Regions from separate parts of the Sporosarcina sp. P19 genome, predicted to be linked through region 2. Evidence: riboswitches for the same ligand, from Rfam matches in the RefSeq annotation. Region 2 holds a riboswitch; the other holds the start of a gene.
The links. Region 2 has a riboswitch for FMN ahead of ribD (bifunctional diaminohydroxyphosphoribosylaminopyrimidine deaminase/5-amino-6-(5-phosphoribosylamino)uracil reductase RibD). Riboswitches for the same ligand answer to the same signal wherever they lie in the genome.

Region 1 (5,378 bases), on a different contig from region 2:
AAGTTGGGTCGCTGTTGTATGAAATCGAGCATAATATGTAATGCTTCTATATAGTACAATTGTAGAGTCTTAACCGGTAGATTTACACGATCCTTCATCTGTTCCCAAGTAGACGCAGTGAGCTGGTACCCCGTCAATCGACTGCTCACTATCATACGTTGTAAATCTGTTAATGAGGAATTAGTTAGCACATGTTCCAATTCTTTTCGCAATGAAGTGGATAGGCTGATCATGCTACTTGATTGATTACGTAAGAACCCTTTGACAAATTGCTGAGTAGGCAACTCCTTCTGGATTGGCATGAACATTGTTTCACTACTGCGTAAATTGGACAATGTCTGAACTAGCAACGCCAACCGTCTGGCGAACTCTCTTTCTCGCCCGCGGTAATTCCAGCCATTAAATCGCCACATTTCGCTACCTGTCGCCATCTGACCTTTCGCTGTCACATAAACAAGTTCATTTATATATATTAGGCCATCCGCTTGCATCCGCTCTAACGCTTGCTGGAATTCGCTTGCTGTCAATTGTGGCAACAATGCATAGTATGATTTGACTTGATAATATTCAACGTCTTGTAACGTCTGTCCCGATCGTTTTCCACGAAGTATATGGTAGACACCTTGCGCTGAACGCTCACCATGGAGACGTTGGAAGATCGTTAATAAGATGGAATCGAAACTCATTTGAGCTACCCCCCCTGAAGAAATAACGTTTTTTTGTTGAAAAGTGATGAAAACAGCTTTAGAATAGAGTAGATACAAAATAGGTTGAGTGAATGGAAGAAGGGAGAAAGACAAATGTCTAGCAAAAAGTATACGATTGTCGATCAGGATACATGTATAGCCTGCGGGGCGTGCGGGGCTGCTGCGCCGGATATTTATGATTATGACGATGAGGGGATTGCATTTGTTATTTTAGATGATAACACGGGAAACACTGAAGTTCCAGAAGAACTGATGGAGGATCTCGAGGATGCATATGATGGCTGCCCTACCGATTCAATTAAAATTGCGGATGAGGCCTTCGAAGGCGATCCATTAAAATATGAAGATTGATTCAATCCCGACAACACTTCCTACTACTGGATGTGTTGTTTTTTAATGCGTTGTATTTATTAATAAGGTTGGCATTAGTATTGGCAAGGGGATTTGCATTTGATATGTGAGTGAACTAAGTATATCCACCTTTTATGTAAGGATTGCAACGGAAGATGGCCGCGCCCCCCCAGCTGGAGTGGAAATTCACTGACGTTACTATATCAATTTCTCTTCTAGCATAAAAAACGCCAGTCTCCCCAATATTCTGGAAGACTGGCGCATATTTGTTTAGAATGATAACTTTTTCTGTTGCTGAAGAATCCACTTCTCCATGCTTCTATATAACATCAACGTGATGGCTAATAGCATGACACCCTTGACCAAGTTGAACGGTAAGATTCCCAATATGATCATCTGATACAGCGAGTCGCCTGTAACTGCTGGCATACCTAGGAAATATGTGTACATTGGCAAGAATACTAAGTAATTTAATACGCTCATACCTATTGCCATTGCTACCGTACCTGCGATCAAACCTGATGCAAGACCTTTAGCTGAACGATACTTTGTGAAAATCCAGTAGATTGGCATTATGAATAATACACCTGTCACAAAGTTTGCGACTTCTCCTACCGGTACTCCTGTCGGGCTTCCTGATAAGAACCAGTGCATGACGTTCTTCAATATCTCTACGCCTATACCTGCAACAGGTCCCATCGTCATGATTGCCATAACAGCAGGGATCTCACTAAAATCAATCTTTAAAAATCCAGGCATTGCCGGGATGGGAAAGTTGAACTGCATTAATACAGTTGAAATACTTCCCAATATTGCCACCAAAATTAGCTTACGTAACTTCTTGTTATTCACTTGTTCCTCTCTCCTTTTGCGATTCACTTCAAAAGAGGAAAGGCTGGCTCATCTATTGTTCCGCTAAAAATCCCTAAAGCAAAATATGCTTTAGGGAGAGTAAAATGCACTGTTAAGAACAGATAATTTACAAACTTATCCGTCAGGAAACAAGCACCACTTTTGCGTACACAAAAAGATGGCTGCACCTTCACCTTCTCCCATCCAGACTATACTGTCGGCTCCGGAATCTCACCAGAATCAGCTGTTAAGCTCGCGGGCTAAAAGTAGAATTCTACTTCATTTCCGCCGGTCGGGAATTACACCCTGCCCCGAAGATGAATCAATATTTAATTATGAACCTATTATAGCGTAAAAAAACTGTTTTGTAAACTTCACGAGTTTACAAAACAGAATTATTCGTTAATTAAATACTTTGGATTTGCACCCAACGGCTTTTCCAATGGCCGAGTGAAGTCAAATTTATTCCATTGTTCCTGCGCGACTTGATCAAATTCTACCTGTTTGTCGAAACTTGCCGCCGTCAGCAAGATGCCGTCTAGGAGTTGCATTGCTTTTTCGGATTGCATCTTATCTAAATCAAGCACTTCAGTAAATTTCACGTTGACAATATCTTTAACTTCTTTAACCGTGAAGTCTATTCCTTCAGGGACCACAGTTGAATAGATATCATTCGGTGAATTCTTCATCTCTCTCAAAGCTTGCTCCACCGTTTCGGAAGTCTTGCCAAAATTAGTGGAGAGTACCGCTTCTCCATCTGATTTTACAAATCGATAATACGCTTGACGCGAAACCACTCCTGACAAGGCAATCGGTTCATCTACTTGACCTACTTGATCAAACGTAATTGACGATGCATCTTCTTGTAAAAACTGTATTTCATCGTATCCTTGAAACGTATTTTGTACGGACAGATTCAACATTTCAAGTGTCGCACTCGATCTGTCATAGGTATGGTCCGCAGTGAACTTCATTTGAACTTGATTACCGTTCGAAGATATCATCGCGTTATACGGATGATACTCTGTAAAACCGAGCGCCTCTTCATCTATTGTATTCGCAAACTCATTATATAGCGCGACTGCATCCGGTGATGTCCCTAATCCTTCAGGGAGGCGTTCATTCGGTATCAGGAATGTTACGGGGACAATGGTTGCCTGATCGGTAGCCAAGCCAATATGAAACGCTGTGTGATCCAGGATGTCGGCAGGATAAGCGGCGTTTGAGAGCGGCGCTGAAACCTGCTTTGTAAACACGGATGCATCACTCGCTTCATTCGACTGCATTTCTTCACTATCCTCCATCACGCTAGGATCAGCCGATTCCTCTGTCGTTGCTTTATCCATCGATACTTCATTGTTTTGCTGAATGAATGTCGGCACGATGATGGTGAGCAATACAATCGCCGCAATAGCTGCGATAATTGGTGGCCACTTGGATTTCGACGGTCTCTTCTTCGGCCGGTTTGGCTCAGAAAGTCTCGTATCTTCTTTTAAACGTTGCATAATCTCGTCTTTGGAACGCTGATCTTTCACGACGGGCATATTACGTAAACGTTTCTCGATAGTATCTTCATTCCACTTATCATTGCTCATCTCATCACCCCTCCCTCTCGGAACGCGCTTCCAACTTCACTTGTAATGCTTTGATTGCACGATGCTGCGTCGTTTTTACTTTGCTTTCAGTCCAGCCCAGAACCTCAGCCGTTTCAGCGACTGATAGATCCTGAAAGAAGCGCATAAGGATGACCATTTTCTGATCACCCGTACATGTGTGCAACGCTTCAAGCACTTGCTTCTGCTCTTCATCTGCTTCAATCAAATGTTCAGGCAAGCGGTCAGTTGAAGCTAATTGCTCTGTTTCCCAATCGAAATGAATGTTTGCATGCTTGTTGATTGTGGATTGTTTTCGAAAATAGTCAATCGAGACATTTTTCGCAATCGCAAACAGCCAAGTTTTCTCGGTGCTTTTTCCTTCAAAACGGCCATATGATTTGAGTACCCGCACATATACCTCGTGCATCAAATCTTCGGCTACCCCCCGATTGCGAGTCAAATAAGCGAGGAAGTTGAATACGTCACGGTTATAGTCTTCATATAAACGTTGAAAAACGGAATCATCCATTCAATCCCCCGTTCTCTAGTAGTAGTCGTTTCAGTATAGGAGAGGTTTCATTTATTTATTGCGTCAAATGGAAGTGAACAAATAAAGATGGTTCCTTTTTCATCACCACGGGTTGCTAAAATTGAACCGTTATGTGCTTCCATAATATTTTTTGCAATAGCCAAACCAAGTCCTGTACCACCTTTTCCTCTTGTTCTTGCTTTATCTGCCTTATAGAAACGCTCAAAGATGTAAGGTAAGTCTTTTTCTGGAATACCGACACCTGTATCGGCTACTGTAATATCAAGTATTCCGGTAGACCGGTAGACACCTAGCGTCACCGCTCCACCGTCTGGAGTATGGCGGATGGCGTTATCGATCAAATTAGTGAACACTTGCTCAAGACGGTCTTCATCTGCCGTTACGAGTAGCGTATTCAATTCTTCCGTCTCCAAAGACAAGTCCACTTTTGCATCTTTTGCCACTTGTGAGAACTTTGTCACCATACGTTCTAGAAACTCCACAATCGATAGAGGGTTTTTATTCAGTTGAATGTAGCCAGATTCCATTCTTGCCAGATTCAGCAAGTCTGTGACGAGGCGACTCATACGCCTGGATTCATCATGGATGATCTGAACCATTTCCATACGTTCTTCTTCACTGCTCACTACATCATCTATGATGGCTTCGCTATATCCTTGCAACATCGAGATCGGTGTCCGCAATTCGTGTGAGACGTTGGCAATGAAATCCGAACGTAATTTATCCAATTTATGCTGTTCCGTCATATCACGGAATACCGCCACCGCTCCACGGATACTATTTTCACTGTACAATGGGCTGATGGAAATGACATAAAACTGTCCACCCAATTCCAATTCATCTTCCACTTCCTCAGCGAATGAAATGGCATGCTTTAGCATATGGAAAACTTCTTTAGGCAACGGATGATGATTTTTCTGATTGTATCCATACCATTTTTTCAACAATAACTCGGCTTGCGGATTTTTCAGGAGAATTGAATAATCTTGATTAAACGTTACGACTGCATCTGTCATAGATGTAAGAATGCTGGAAAGCTGTTCTTTCTCCTGCTTAATCAATTCAATATTATATTTCAACTGACGTCCCATCTGATTAAAAGCAGTGGCTAACTGACCAATTTCATCGTTTTGCGCCACAGGTAAATGTGTATCAAAATTCCCTTTAGACAACTCAAACGCTGCTTGCTTCATCTTACGCAACGGCAATGTAATGCGCGTAGATAGGAAAAATGCAAAGAATGTAGTTAAAATAAATGCGATGAATGCGGATAAGAAAACAATGTTCGTCGTGCTTTTCGTCGTACGGTGCACAGCATCTAAG
Region 2 (5,378 bases):
TGAACCTTGGATATATTGCGGCTAGTATCTACGGGTTTTATGCAAAAGATGATTATAAGTGGGCTAACTTCATGTTCTTATATTCAGTCAATTACATGACGCTATTATTTGGTATGATGATTCTTTGGACTTTTTAGTGAATACAAAAAAGACTTCCTTTCACACGATGTGAAAGAGAAGTCTTTTTTATGTTAGAATTATTGAGAAGTTTGAAAAGTCAGGATTAAATCATGCGATAGATAACAATGAACGACAGATATTAGGAGGCGTCTTAATGAATGAGCAAGTACAGTTACTGAAGCCGAAACTAGATGAAGTGTTTGCGCATTTACACAGTCATCCGGAAGTCAGTTGGAAGGAAACAGAAACAACAACTTACTTGAAAGAATTTCTTGAGAGTGAAGGATTTCATGTGAATGTATTTGATGGAATAACAGGTTTATCCGTGACGATTGGTGAAGGTAAGCCAGTAGTCGGATTACGCGTGGATATAGATGCATTGTGGCAAGAAGTAGATGGTGTTTATCAAGCGAATCACTCATGCGGACATGATGGACATATGACCATGGGAATTGGCGCCTTGCTTATGGCAAAAGAGCGTGGTATTCCTCAAAAAGGAACATTGAAAGTATTCTTCCAGCCAGCAGAAGAGAAGGGCGAAGGTGCGTTAGCTGTTCTTGAGCAGGGATTGATCGATGATATCGATTATTTATTTGGCGTTCATGTACGGGCTGCAGATGAAATGGCGGACGGTTACTCCGCTGCTTCCCTGCGTCACGGGGCGGCGAAGATGATTAGTGGAACGATAAAGGGGACGGAAGCACATGGCGCAAGGCCACATCAAGGAAAGAATGCTATCGAGGTTGGTGCTTCGTTAGTGGGAGGCTTGCAGTCCATTCATTGTAATCCGATGGTTTCCCATACAGCAAAGATGACGATGTTCCAAGCGGGAGGCAAATCCGCAAATATTATTCCAGGAAACGCGAAATTCAGTTTGGATTTACGTGCCCAAGAAAATGGTGTCATGGACGAATTATATGAACAAGTGGAACGTGTAATTCAAGCGGTTGAAAGACAATACGATGTAGAAATTAACTATAAAATAATGGCGGAAATGGTCGCAGCGGAAGTAGATGCCGAAGCGGAAGATCTTATGTATCAGGCGATTGTTAAAGTAATTGGCGAAGAGAAGGCTACACGTACTGTCGTCACACCCGGAGGAGAAGATTTTCACTTTTATTCTGTCCGCCGACCGAGTGTCAAAAGTACAATGCTTGGATTGGGATGTGGCTTAACACCAGGACTTCACCATCCATATATGACGTTTAATCAAGATGCATTGGCAACAGGAGTCGAAATTTTGACAACAGCCATCGAATTAACATTCCAATCTAAAAAATAGAAGGTGACAGTATGAGGAAGGATATAAAAGTTAGAAAAGTGACAGCTATCGAAGACATTTATTCCGTACAAAAACTTGAGAAGCGGATTTGGGGAATGGAACCTATTCCTGTCCATCAAACCATCACTGCAGTCAAAAATGGTGGCTTAATTGTCGGAGCATTTCTAGAAAATCGTTTGATTGGCTATTCCTATAGCTTTGCAGGATATTCAGAAGGGGAAGTATATCTATGCTCTCACATGCTTGCGGTAGATGAAGAATTTCAAATGATGGGCATTGGTAAGCTTTTAAAAGAAGAACAACTTCGTCTGGCGCGGGAAATGGGATATCGATTGATCGTCTGGACATTCGATCCGCTCGAAAGTCGCAACGCCTACTTAAATACTTCAAAGTTATACGGTGTGTGCTATGACTATATAGTTAATTGCTATGGAAGTATGGACGATGGGTTAAACAAAGGCTTACCGACTGATCGTTTTCAAGTGGCCTGGTGGATTGATAGTCCGCGTGTGTTGGAGAAATGGCAACCTGATCTCACATATAGTCGTCCTTTTCAAATTCACTTGAGTGAAGATTCACACCCTGTCGTACTTTTGCCGGAAACGAATGATTGGCTGGAGGCAGAAGCGATAGAAGTGCCAGTACCCAAACAAATTCAATTGATGAAGAAAGAAAATCCGCAATTTGCCTATGAATGGCGAATGGAAACGAGAAATATATTTCAACAACTGTGTGATGAAGGGTTCGCTTTGGTCGATGTATGCAGAACAGAAGAACCTGTCCAGTACTATCGTTTCTGTAAACGATCCATCATTCCGTTGCAAAATTAAAGGAGCTTATCCAATGAAAATTAACTCGATTACAATTCGTAGAATGAATATGACGATGAAACATCCATTTACAACAAGTTTCGGAACGATACAGCAGAAAGATTTCCTTTTGGCAACTGTCACGGACGCGGACGGGCATGAGGGATGGGGAGAGTCGGTTGCGTTTACGGCACCTTGGTATAGTGAAGAAACGACCGAAACGACGATTCACATGCTGCGTGATTTCCTGATTCCTGCAGTGCTTGGCAAGACTATTTCACATCCCGATGAAGTAAGTGATTTATTTGGGCATATCCGCAAAAATAATATGGCTAAAGCGACAATTGAAGGGGCGATATGGGATGTATATGCGAAACATCACCATATGACGCTTGCCGCAGCACTCGGAGGGAAACGGCAACGTATTGAAGTAGGTATCAGCATTGGAATTGAGGAACATGTTGAAGATTTATTGGCCGATATTAATGGATTTATAGAAGAGGGATATAAGCGCATTAAAGTGAAAATCAAACCTGGATATGACGTGGAAGTGATTCGTGCCATTCGAGAAGCCTATCCTGATGTACCGTTAATGGCAGATGCGAACTCTGCTTATACACTAGACGATGTAGAGTTGTTGAAAGAACTGGACCAGTTTAATTTAATGATGATTGAGCAACCACTTGCTTCCGACGATATTATCGATCACGCAACACTACAAAAACAAATTAAGACACCAATATGTCTAGATGAAAGTATTCATTCGTTGGAAGATACGCGTAAAGCTATCGAACTGGGTAGTTGTAAAATTATTAACGTGAAAACTGGTAGAGTGGGTGGCTTGTCAGAAGCAAAGAAAATTCATGATTATTGTGCTACAAAAGGGATCGATGTATGGTGTGGCGGCATGCTGGAATCGGGTATTGGCCGAGCGCAAAACATAGCATTGACAACATTACCTAATTTCACGCTCCCTGGTGACACAGCGGGGTCTTCACGTTACTGGGAACAAGATATTATTACACCAGAAGTAGTGGCTAATGAAGGTTATATTACGGTTCCGACAGGAGATGGAATCGGATACATTCCAAACATGGAAGCAGTGGAACGATTTACAGTAGACAAATGGGTATTTTTATCTGAATAATTATTCAGTTGTTGTTATTTAGTCATCACATGTGCTAGACTCTTAATTAATCGAATAAGTTTCCTTCGGGGCAGGGCGTAATTCCCTACCGACGGTGATGAGCTTACAAGCTCTTAGTCCGTGACCCGGATGCTTTATATAAAGCAGAAGGTGGATTTGGTGAAACTCCAAAGCCGACAGTTAAAGTCTGGATGAGAGAAGGAACAGTGCGTATATACTACATGTAATGATTTTTCATTACTGTTTATAACGTTTATTTAGTCATGGTTACAAGCCCCGCATACTCTTTTGCGGGGCTTTTGTATGTAGAATTGTCACTAGAGGAATACCGTAAGTTGGAGTGTTGCTCAATGAATCAAAATTATATGGAAATGGCTTTGCAACTCGCGGAAAATGTGGCAGGTCAAACCTCTCCTAATCCACCTGTAGGTGCGGTTGTCGTAAAAGCGGGCCGGATCATTGGAATGGGCGCACATTTACAAGCGGGAGAGCGCCATGCCGAACGAGTGGCGCTAGATATGGCTGGAGCCAAAGCAACGGATGCTGATTTGTATGTAACACTTGAACCGTGTTCACACACCGGTAAAACTTCACCTTGTGCAGATGCCGTTATTCAAGCGGGTATCAAACGTGTCTTCGTCGCAACAGCGGATCCGAATCCGCTTGTAGCAGGTAAAGGCATTGCAAAACTTCGTGAGGCAGGAGTAGAAGTAACCGAATCGGTTTCCGTTGAACTTGCTAAAAACCTATATGCACCATTTTTTCATTTTATTAAAAATAAAACACCTCATGTGACAATGAAAACAGCTATGACGATAGACGGTAAAATTGCGACTTCAAAAGGAGATAGCAAATGGGTGACGAGTGAGCAAGCGCGACTCGATGTCCATCAGCTTCGCCATACGCAAGATGCAATTTTAGTAGGTGTGCAAACGCTTCTTCATGACAATCCTCTTCTCACCACCAGACTGCCCCTAGGTGGACGACATCCTATTCGAGTTATTTTAGATACATCTTTACGAACACCGGAATCTAGCCAGATCATTCAAAACGCAGAAGCACCGACGTGGATTTTTTGCGGAAAATATGCGGAATTATCACGTGAAAAGTTACTCAAGAAGCCGCATGTCGAGATCATCCGAATGCAGAAACCTCAGCTAATTGTAGAAGATATTCTACTAGAGCTAGGAAGACGTGGAGTCATGACATTGCTTGTAGAAGGTGGCGCTGCTATTAATGCTTCATTCGTAAAAGCGCGAGCTGTACAGAAAGTCATTTGCTATGTAGCGCCAAAATTACTTGGTGGAATTGGATCTTTGACGCCAATTAGCGGGCTGGATCCTCTAATGATGAATGAGGCGCTTCCGCTAACATTTGAAAGTGTGGAAATGATCGGTCCAGACATTAAAATCATAGCTGTACCGAAAGAGAGTGATTAAACAGTGTTTACAGGAATAATTGAAGAGATTGGTTCAGTTCAGCAAATACAACCTGGTGCTCAGTCTATGACACTAACGATAGCAGCATCTCTTGTATTGACAGATGTGAGAGTTGGGGACAGTATCGCAGTCAATGGTGTCTGTTTGACGGTAAAGAGCTTTTCGAAAGATCGATTTGCAGCGGACGTCATGCCTGAAACCGTATCCTCTACTTCACTACGACAATTAGCGATGGGAAGTCCTGTGAATCTTGAGCGGGCACTCGCGGCAAATGGCAGGTTAGGTGGACATTTTGTCACGGGACACGTAGACGGAATAGCCACGATCCGTGATAAGCGAACAGTTGATAATGCATTATATATACGCTTGTCATTACCGCAAGGATATGATCCCTATTTGTTACATAAAGGCTCTATCGCATTGGATGGTACTTCATTGACGATCTTCGAAGTGAAAGATACGGATATTACGATTTCGTTGATTCCACATTCGCAGGAAATGACAGTCATCGCGAAAAAGCCGGTAGGGGATGTAGTCAACTTTGAATGCGATATGCTCGCGAAATATGTTGAGAATATGTT

Region 1: linked by a shared signal. The riboswitch ahead of CSV74_RS02340 (ECF transporter S component) and the one ahead of ribD (bifunctional diaminohydroxyphosphoribosylaminopyrimidine deaminase/5-amino-6-(5-phosphoribosylamino)uracil reductase RibD) in region 2 are both predicted to bind FMN.

The regions. Positions count from the first base shown of each region.
Region 1 covers NZ_PDYR01000001.1:473,680-479,057, reverse strand. Annotated here, with positions in the region: gene CSV74_RS02350 (YpbB family protein) at 1-686, opposite strand, end outside; gene CSV74_RS02345 (ferredoxin) at 801-1,058, shown strand; gene CSV74_RS02340 (ECF transporter S component) at 1,329-1,910, opposite strand; FMN riboswitch at 2,099-2,233, opposite strand; gene CSV74_RS02335 (GerMN domain-containing protein) at 2,306-3,505, opposite strand; gene CSV74_RS02330 (RNA polymerase sigma factor SigX) at 3,510-4,034, opposite strand; gene CSV74_RS02325 (ATP-binding protein) at 4,082-5,378, opposite strand, start outside.
Region 2 covers NZ_PDYR01000009.1:76,518-81,895, reverse strand. Annotated here, with positions in the region: gene cyoE (heme o synthase) at 1-137, shown strand, start outside; gene CSV74_RS10925 (M20 peptidase aminoacylase family protein) at 275-1,402, shown strand; gene CSV74_RS10920 (GNAT family N-acetyltransferase) at 1,414-2,232, shown strand; gene menC (o-succinylbenzoate synthase) at 2,246-3,358, shown strand; FMN riboswitch at 3,416-3,565, shown strand; gene ribD (bifunctional diaminohydroxyphosphoribosylaminopyrimidine deaminase/5-amino-6-(5-phosphoribosylamino)uracil reductase RibD) at 3,709-4,797, shown strand; gene ribE (riboflavin synthase) at 4,801-5,378, shown strand, end outside.